DNA from 2 places in the Streptomyces sp. 71268 genome. Region 2 is predicted to be linked to the other one. Evidence: predicted binding sites of a transcription regulator. Region 2 holds the regulator's gene; the other holds the start of a gene.
The links. The regulator HrcA, encoded in region 2, represses chaperone genes, less so after heat shock. The targets are predictions, from matches to a motif close to TTNGCACTCNGNNNNNCNGAGTGCNAA.
Positions count from the first base shown of each region.

Region 1 (3,408 bases), 1.1 Mb from region 2:
CGCGGACGTGGACGCCGCGGCGGCCGAGCGGCTGCTCGCGGAGGCGAACGGCCACCTCAGAGCGGCGATCGACGCCGCCCGCGCGGCCTGAGACCGGCCGAACCGGGCCCGGACGCGCCCGAGGGCGGCACCCGCAGGGGGTGCCGCCCTCGTTCGTAGGAACAGCCGATCCGCGAGGCGGATCAGAAGTCCATGTCACCACCCGGCATGCCGCCCGGCGCGCCCGCGGGGGCGGCCTTCTCCGGCTTGTCGGCGATGACGGCCTCGGTGGTGAGGAACAGCGCGGCGATCGACGCGGCGTTCTGCAGCGCGGAACGCGTCACCTTGGCCGGGTCGATGATGCCCTCGGCCACCAGGTCGACGTACTCGCCGGTCGCGGCGTTCAGACCGTGACCCGGGGTCAGGTTGCGCACCTTCTCCACGACGACGCCACCCTCAAGGCCGGCGTTGACCGCGATCTGCTTGAGCGGGGCCTCCAGGGCCAGGCGCACGGCCTGCGCACCGGTGGCCTCGTCGCCCTCCAGCTCCAGCTTCTCGAAGACGGCGGAAGCCTGCAGCAGGGCCACGCCACCACCGGCGACGATGCCCTCCTCGACGGCGGCCTTGGCGTTGCGCACCGCGTCCTCGATGCGGTGCTTGCGCTCCTTCAGCTCGACCTCGGTGGCGGCACCGGCCTTGATGACGGCCACGCCGCCGGCCAGCTTCGCCAGGCGCTCCTGGAGCTTCTCGCGGTCGTAGTCCGAGTCCGAGTTCTCGATCTCGGCGCGGATCTGGTTGACCCGGCCCTGGACCTGCTCGCTGTCGCCGGCACCGTCGACGATGGTGGTCTCGTCCTTGGTGATGACGACCTTGCGGGCGCGGCCCAGCAGGTCGAGACCGGCGTTCTCCAGCTTGAGGCCGACCTCCTCGGAGATGACCGTGCCACCGGTGAGGATGGCGATGTCGCCGAGCATGGCCTTGCGACGGTCACCGAAGCCCGGGGCCTTGACGGCGACGGACTTGAAGGTGCCGCGGATCTTGTTGACCACGAGGGTGGACAGGGCCTCGCCCTCGACGTCCTCGGCGATGATCAGCAGCGGCTTGCCCGACTGCATGACCTTCTCCAGGAGCGGGAGCAGGTCCTTCACCGCGGAGATCTTGGAGTTGACGATCAGGATGTACGGGTCGTCCAGGGACGCCTCCATACGCTCCATGTCCGTCGCGAAGTACGCGGAGATGTAGCCCTTGTCGAAGCGCATGCCCTCGGTGAGCTCCAGCTCAAGACCGAAGGTCTGCGACTCCTCGACGGTGATGACGCCTTCCTTGCCGACCTTGTCCATCGCCTCGGCGATCAGCTCGCCGATCTGGGTGTCAGCGGCGGAGATGGAGGCGGTGGAGGCGATCTGCTCCTTGGTCTCCACGTCCTTGGCCTGCTCGAGGAGCTGCGCCGAGACGGCCTCGACGGCACGCTCGATGCCGCGCTTGAGGGCCATCGGGTTGGCGCCGGCGGCGACGTTCCGCAGGCCCTCCTTGACGAGCGCCTGGGCCAGGACGGTCGCGGTCGTCGTGCCGTCACCGGCGACGTCGTCCGTCTTCTTCGCGACCTCCTTGACCAGCTCGGCGCCGATCTTCTCGTACGGGTCCTCGAGCTCGATCTCCTTGGCGATGGACACACCATCGTTGGTGATCGTGGGCGCGCCCCACTTCTTCTCAAGGACGACGTTGCGGCCCTTGGGGCCGAGGGTGACCCGGACGGCGTCGGCGAGCTGGTTCATCCCGCGCTCGAGACCGCGCCGTGCCTCCTCGTCGAACGCGATGATCTTGGCCATGTGAAGTGGTCCTCCCAGGACTGGGGGTCCCCCCGGCCAGTGGCTGGGGGAGGGTGGATACTCCGGACCGCGCGCGGCGCCCGCGACGGACGGCCTGCCTGCCGGGAGGTTCCTTCCCACCCGACCTGCGGGCCTCACCGACCCGGTCCTGCTGTCACTCTCGACATCAGAGTGCTAACGCCAATGATTAGCACTCGGCACCATAGAGTGCAAGGCGCGCTCCGCAGGAGCGTCGTTGAGGGGCGGTGGTCGGGGACGCGGTGGGCGCAAGGCGCGCTCCGCAGGAGCGTCGGTGAGGGGTGGTGGTCGGGGACGCGGTGGGCGCAAGGCGCGCTTCGTAGGAGCGTCGATGAGGGGTGGTGGTCGGGGACGCCGGCCACGGGCGCGGGACTGCGGGACCGCTCACTCACGTTCACCGTACGCAGTCGCAACGCGCGGGAACGGGGGGCGGGTCGCCGAGGCGCGGCCGGTGGTCGTACGGGCCGTCAGGGGGCGTCCGGCGCGGTGGTGTGGGACGGGGTGGGCCAGGGCCGGCGTGCGCCGTGTGCGAGCCGTGCACGAGGCGGCCACGCCCCCGACGCGAGCCGGTCCTCCCACCCGTACGCCAGCGGTCGTGGACGCGAGCGGGCCCGAGTGGCGCGCCAGTCGCCCACCACCGCGCGTGGCCCGGGGCGCGATCGGGGTGTGCGGCGGGGCACGTCGGGGCGGGGGCGCGCGAAGGGCCCGCACCCCCCTGCCGAGGGTGCGGGCCCTTGTTCGCGCTGCAGTCGGTCGGCGCTCAGCCGGCCACGCGGACCATGTCCGCCTGCGGCCCCTTCTGGCCCTGCGAGATCTCGAACTCGACCCGCTGGCCTTCCTCAAGGGTGCGGTACCCGTCCATCTGGATCGCGCTGTAGTGGACGAACACGTCCGCACCACCGTCGACCGCGATGAAGCCGTACCCCTTCTCCGCGTTGAACCACTTGACGGTGCCCTGAGCCATTCCTAACTCCCCTATTGCTGGCCCTTGCGCGGGACCGCACTCCGCGGACCCGGGTCAGACCTCACCCCTGAGAAACCCCTCACTTGCGGAAAGGGGACCCCTGGGGCGTGCGCCGGAACGCGTCGACCGCCGCTGAATGTATCTGTCCAGATGCCCAGAGCAACAGGTCAATCGGACGAGAATTCTGGGCGCGCGTCATCGGCCATAGGAGGCGAACTCCGGTGATTACCGGTCAAGTCGGGCTGGACATGGCGGGAGCAACCCGGCAAATCACGTCCACACTTCACGCACATTTTGACGAGCCACTGCCGCGTTCCGCGCACGGGCCCGTAAGAGAGGGAGGGAGATCAGTTCAACCTTATCGCGGTTTCAAACACGGAATTGCCCCGTCCACTTTCTCGTGGACGGGGCAATTCGGGCAGTTCGCGCGCGGAATGCGTGGGTCAGCCGCCGGCGACGGCGGGAATGATGGAAATGCCCGCGCCGTCCGGCGTCGCCGTCTCAAGACCCTGGTCGAAGCGGACGTCGTCGTCGTTGACGTACACGTTCACGAAGCGGCGCAGCTTGCCCTGGTCGTCGAGCACCCGGGCGGCGATGCCCTGGTGGTTCTTCTCCAGG
Region 1 is NZ_CP114200.1:4,942,877-4,946,284, reverse strand. Features, by position in the region: gene murQ (N-acetylmuramic acid 6-phosphate etherase) at 1-91, shown strand, start outside; gene groL (chaperonin GroEL) at 183-1,808, opposite strand; gene OYE22_RS19510 (cold-shock protein) at 2,587-2,790, opposite strand; gene OYE22_RS19505 (ubiquitin-like small modifier protein 1) at 3,234-3,408, opposite strand, start outside.
Region 1: groL (chaperonin GroEL) is a predicted target of HrcA. The motif match lies at 1,996-2,022, and genes of this name have one in related genera.

Region 2 (3,408 bases):
GGTCATCGCCCCACACCCGCTCGACCAACTCGGCGTCGTGGCGGCCTTCCACGTAGATGCGCCCGGCGCGGGCGACCCGGGCGCGCGCCCCGGGGACGGCGATCGAGCCGGAAGCGGTGCGCGCCTTCCCGCCACCCCCGGCCGCCGGCGCCGCGCCGGCGCCGGGCCGTGGCCGTACGAGGGTGACCGGGCGGCCCTCCAGCAGGAAGCCGGCCGGGCTCAGTGGGAACACCCGGTGCTTGCCGAAACGGTCTTCCAGGGTGACGGTCGGGCCCTCGGCGGTCTTCTCGCAGCGGATGACGGCGCCGCAGAAGCCGGTGGCCACCTCCTCCACCACGAGATCCACCTCGGCCGCCACCTCGGGCACGGATGTGGGCTTCTTCCAGGGCGGGGTCAGGTCGGGCCCGTACTGTCTGCTGCGCATGCGGCAGACGATAGCTTCCGCCCGGCTCCCGCCCGGCGCACCCACCGCGCCCGGCGTCCCCCCATCACGCCCCGGCGCGCGCGGCGTGCGCGGTGCCGCGGGCCGCCACCGCGTGCGCCGTACCGCGTACGCCACCCCGCCCGGGCCCGCTTGCCGTCTGGCCCGCTCGCCGCACAGGCCCGCCCGCGGGCGCCGGCGCGTGCCCCGCGCGTGAATTGGGTCGGTGGGCGCCGGTCAGGGCGCCGTCGCGTAGCGGCGGGCCAACTCCGCGCGCTGCGCGCGGACGTACGCCGCGTCCACGACCGCCCCGTGCCCCGGCACGTACACCGCGTCCTCGCCGCCGAGCGTCAGCAGCCGGTCGAGGGCCGCCGGCCACCGGGCCGGGACCGCGTCCGGGCCCGCCTGCGGTTCGCCGGACTCCTCGACCAGGTCGCCGCAGAAGACGACCTCGGGCCGGCCCGGTACCAGGACGGTCAGGTCGTGCCCGGTGTGGCCGGGGCCGACGTTGGCCAGCAGCACCTGGCGTCCGGCGCCGAGCCCGACGGTCACCTCGCCGCTCACCGAGTGCCGGGGGCAGACCAGCAGGTCGACGGCCTCGGCGACCGCCTCGGGGTCGGCGCCGTGGCGCACCGCGTCCGCGCGCAACGCCTCCCGCCCCCGCTCCAGCACGTCCGCGAGCCCCGCCGCCCCGTATACCTGTACGCCGGCGAAGGCGGCCGTGCCGAGCACGTGGTCGAAGTGCGGGTGGGTGAGGGCGACGTGGGTGACCGGGCGGCCGAACAGGGCGCGCACCTCCCGGCGGATCTCGGCGCCCTCACGCAGCGTCGCCCCGGTGTCCACCACGAGGACGCCCTCCGGGCCGGCCACGGCCCCGACCGTGGCGTCCCAGCCGGGCAGCCGGCGCCGGGCGACATCCGGCGCGAGCACCTCCCAGCGCTCGCGTACGCGCTCTTCCGTCACGCTGTCCATGGGGGAGACGCTAGTCCCCGGCGGGGCGGCCCGCCCGGCCGGTGCGGTGGCGGTTTCCAGCCCCCACCCGTCAGCGACCGGGGCCACTCTTGCCCGGACCGTGGCGACCGGCCGTACACTGGCTCAGGGGATTTGGCACTCGGGTGTGATGAGTGCCAGGAAAAGTCCCCTGATAGACGGTTTGACTGGAGGTGTGCGCGGTGCTGAGCGAACGCAGACTTGAGGTTCTTCGCGCCATCGTCCAGGACTACGTCGGCACGGAGGAGCCGGTGGGCTCCAAGGCGCTGACCGAGCGGCACCAGCTCGGCGTCTCGCCGGCCACGGTGCGTAACGACATGGCCGCGCTTGAGGACGAGGGCTTCATCGCCCAGCCGCACACCAGCGCCGGCCGCATCCCCACCGACAAGGGCTACCGCCTGTTCGTGGACCGGCTGGCCGGTGTGAAGCCGCTCTCACCGGCGGAGCGCCGGGCCATCCAGAACTTTTTGGACGGCGCGGTGGACCTCGATGACGTGGTGGGGCGCACGGTGCGGTTGCTCGCCCAGCTCACCCGGCAGGTCGCGGTGGTGCAGTACCCGTCGCTGACCCGCTCCACGGTGCGCCACGTCGAGTTGCTCGCGCTCGCTCCCGCCCGCGTGATGCTCGTACTGATCACCGACACGGGCCGGGTCGAGCAGCGGATGGTGGACTGCCCGGCGCCCGTGGGCGAGACGGCCCTGGCGGACCTGCGGGCGCGCCTGAACAGTCGGGTGGTCGGGCGCAGGTTCGCGGACGTGCCGCAACTCGTGCAGGACCTGCCGGAATCGTTTGAGCAGGAGGACCGGGGTACGGTCTCCACGGTCCTCGCGACGCTGCTTGAGACGCTGGTCGAGGAGACCGAAGAGCGGCTGATGATCGGCGGCACGGCCAACCTCACCCGGTTCGGCCACGACTTCCCGCTCACCATCCGGCCGGTGCTCGAGGCCCTGGAGGAGCAGGTCGTCCTCCTGAAGCTGCTCGGCGAGGCCAAGGATTCGGGCATGACCGTGCGAATCGGTCATGAGAACGCTCACGAGGGCCTGAACTCCACATCCGTGGTCGCTGTCGGCTACGGTTCGGGCGACGAGGCAGTCGCAAAACTCGGCGTGGTCGGACCGACCCGCATGGACTACCCCGGAACGATGGGAGCGGTACGCGCAGTGGCACGATACGTCGGACAGATCCTGGCGGAGTCGTAAGTGGCGACGGACTACTACGCCGTCCTGGGCGTGCGGCGCGATGCCTCTCAGGACGAGATCAAGAAGGCGTTCCGCAGGCTCGCGCGTGAGCTTCACCCGGACGTCAACCCCGACCCGAAGACGCAAGAGCGCTTCAAGGAGATCAACGCCGCCTACGAGGTGTTGTCGGACCCGCAGAAGAAGCAGGTCTACGACCTCGGTGGCGACCCGTTGTCCAACGCGTCGGGCGGCGGCCAGAGCGGCTTCGGTGCCGGCTTCGGCAACTTCTCCGACATCATGGACGCCTTCTTCGGCACCGCCTCCCAGCGCGGCCCGCGCTCGCGGACCCGGCGTGGCCAGGACGCCATGATCCGGCTCGACATCGAGCTGGACGAGGCGGCGTTCGGGACCACCAAGGAGATCCAGGTCGACACGGCGATCGTGTGCACGACCTGTAGCGGCGAGGGTGCCGCGCCCGGCACCTCGGCGCAGACCTGTGACATGTGCCGCGGTCGCGGCGAGGTCTCCCAGGTCACCCGCTCCTTCCTCGGGCAGGTCATGACCTCGCGGCCGTGCCCGCAGTGTCAGGGCTTCGGCACCGTGGTGCCCACGCCGTGCCCCGAGTGCGCGGGCGACGGACGGGTGCGCTCGCGCCGCACGCTCACGGTCAAGATCCCCGCGGGCGTGGACAACGGCACCCGCATCCAACTCGCGGGCGAGGGCGAGGTCGGCCCGGGCGGCGGCCCCGCCGGCGACCTGTACGTGGAGATCCACGAGGCGTCGCACCCGGTCTTCCAACGGCGCGGCGACGACCTGCAC
Region 2 is NZ_CP114200.1:6,074,295-6,077,702, forward strand. Features, by position in the region: gene OYE22_RS24035 (DUF3097 domain-containing protein) at 1-424, opposite strand, end outside; gene OYE22_RS24040 (MBL fold metallo-hydrolase) at 659-1,393, opposite strand; gene hrcA (heat-inducible transcriptional repressor HrcA) at 1,594-2,610, shown strand; gene dnaJ (molecular chaperone DnaJ) at 2,611-3,408, shown strand, end outside.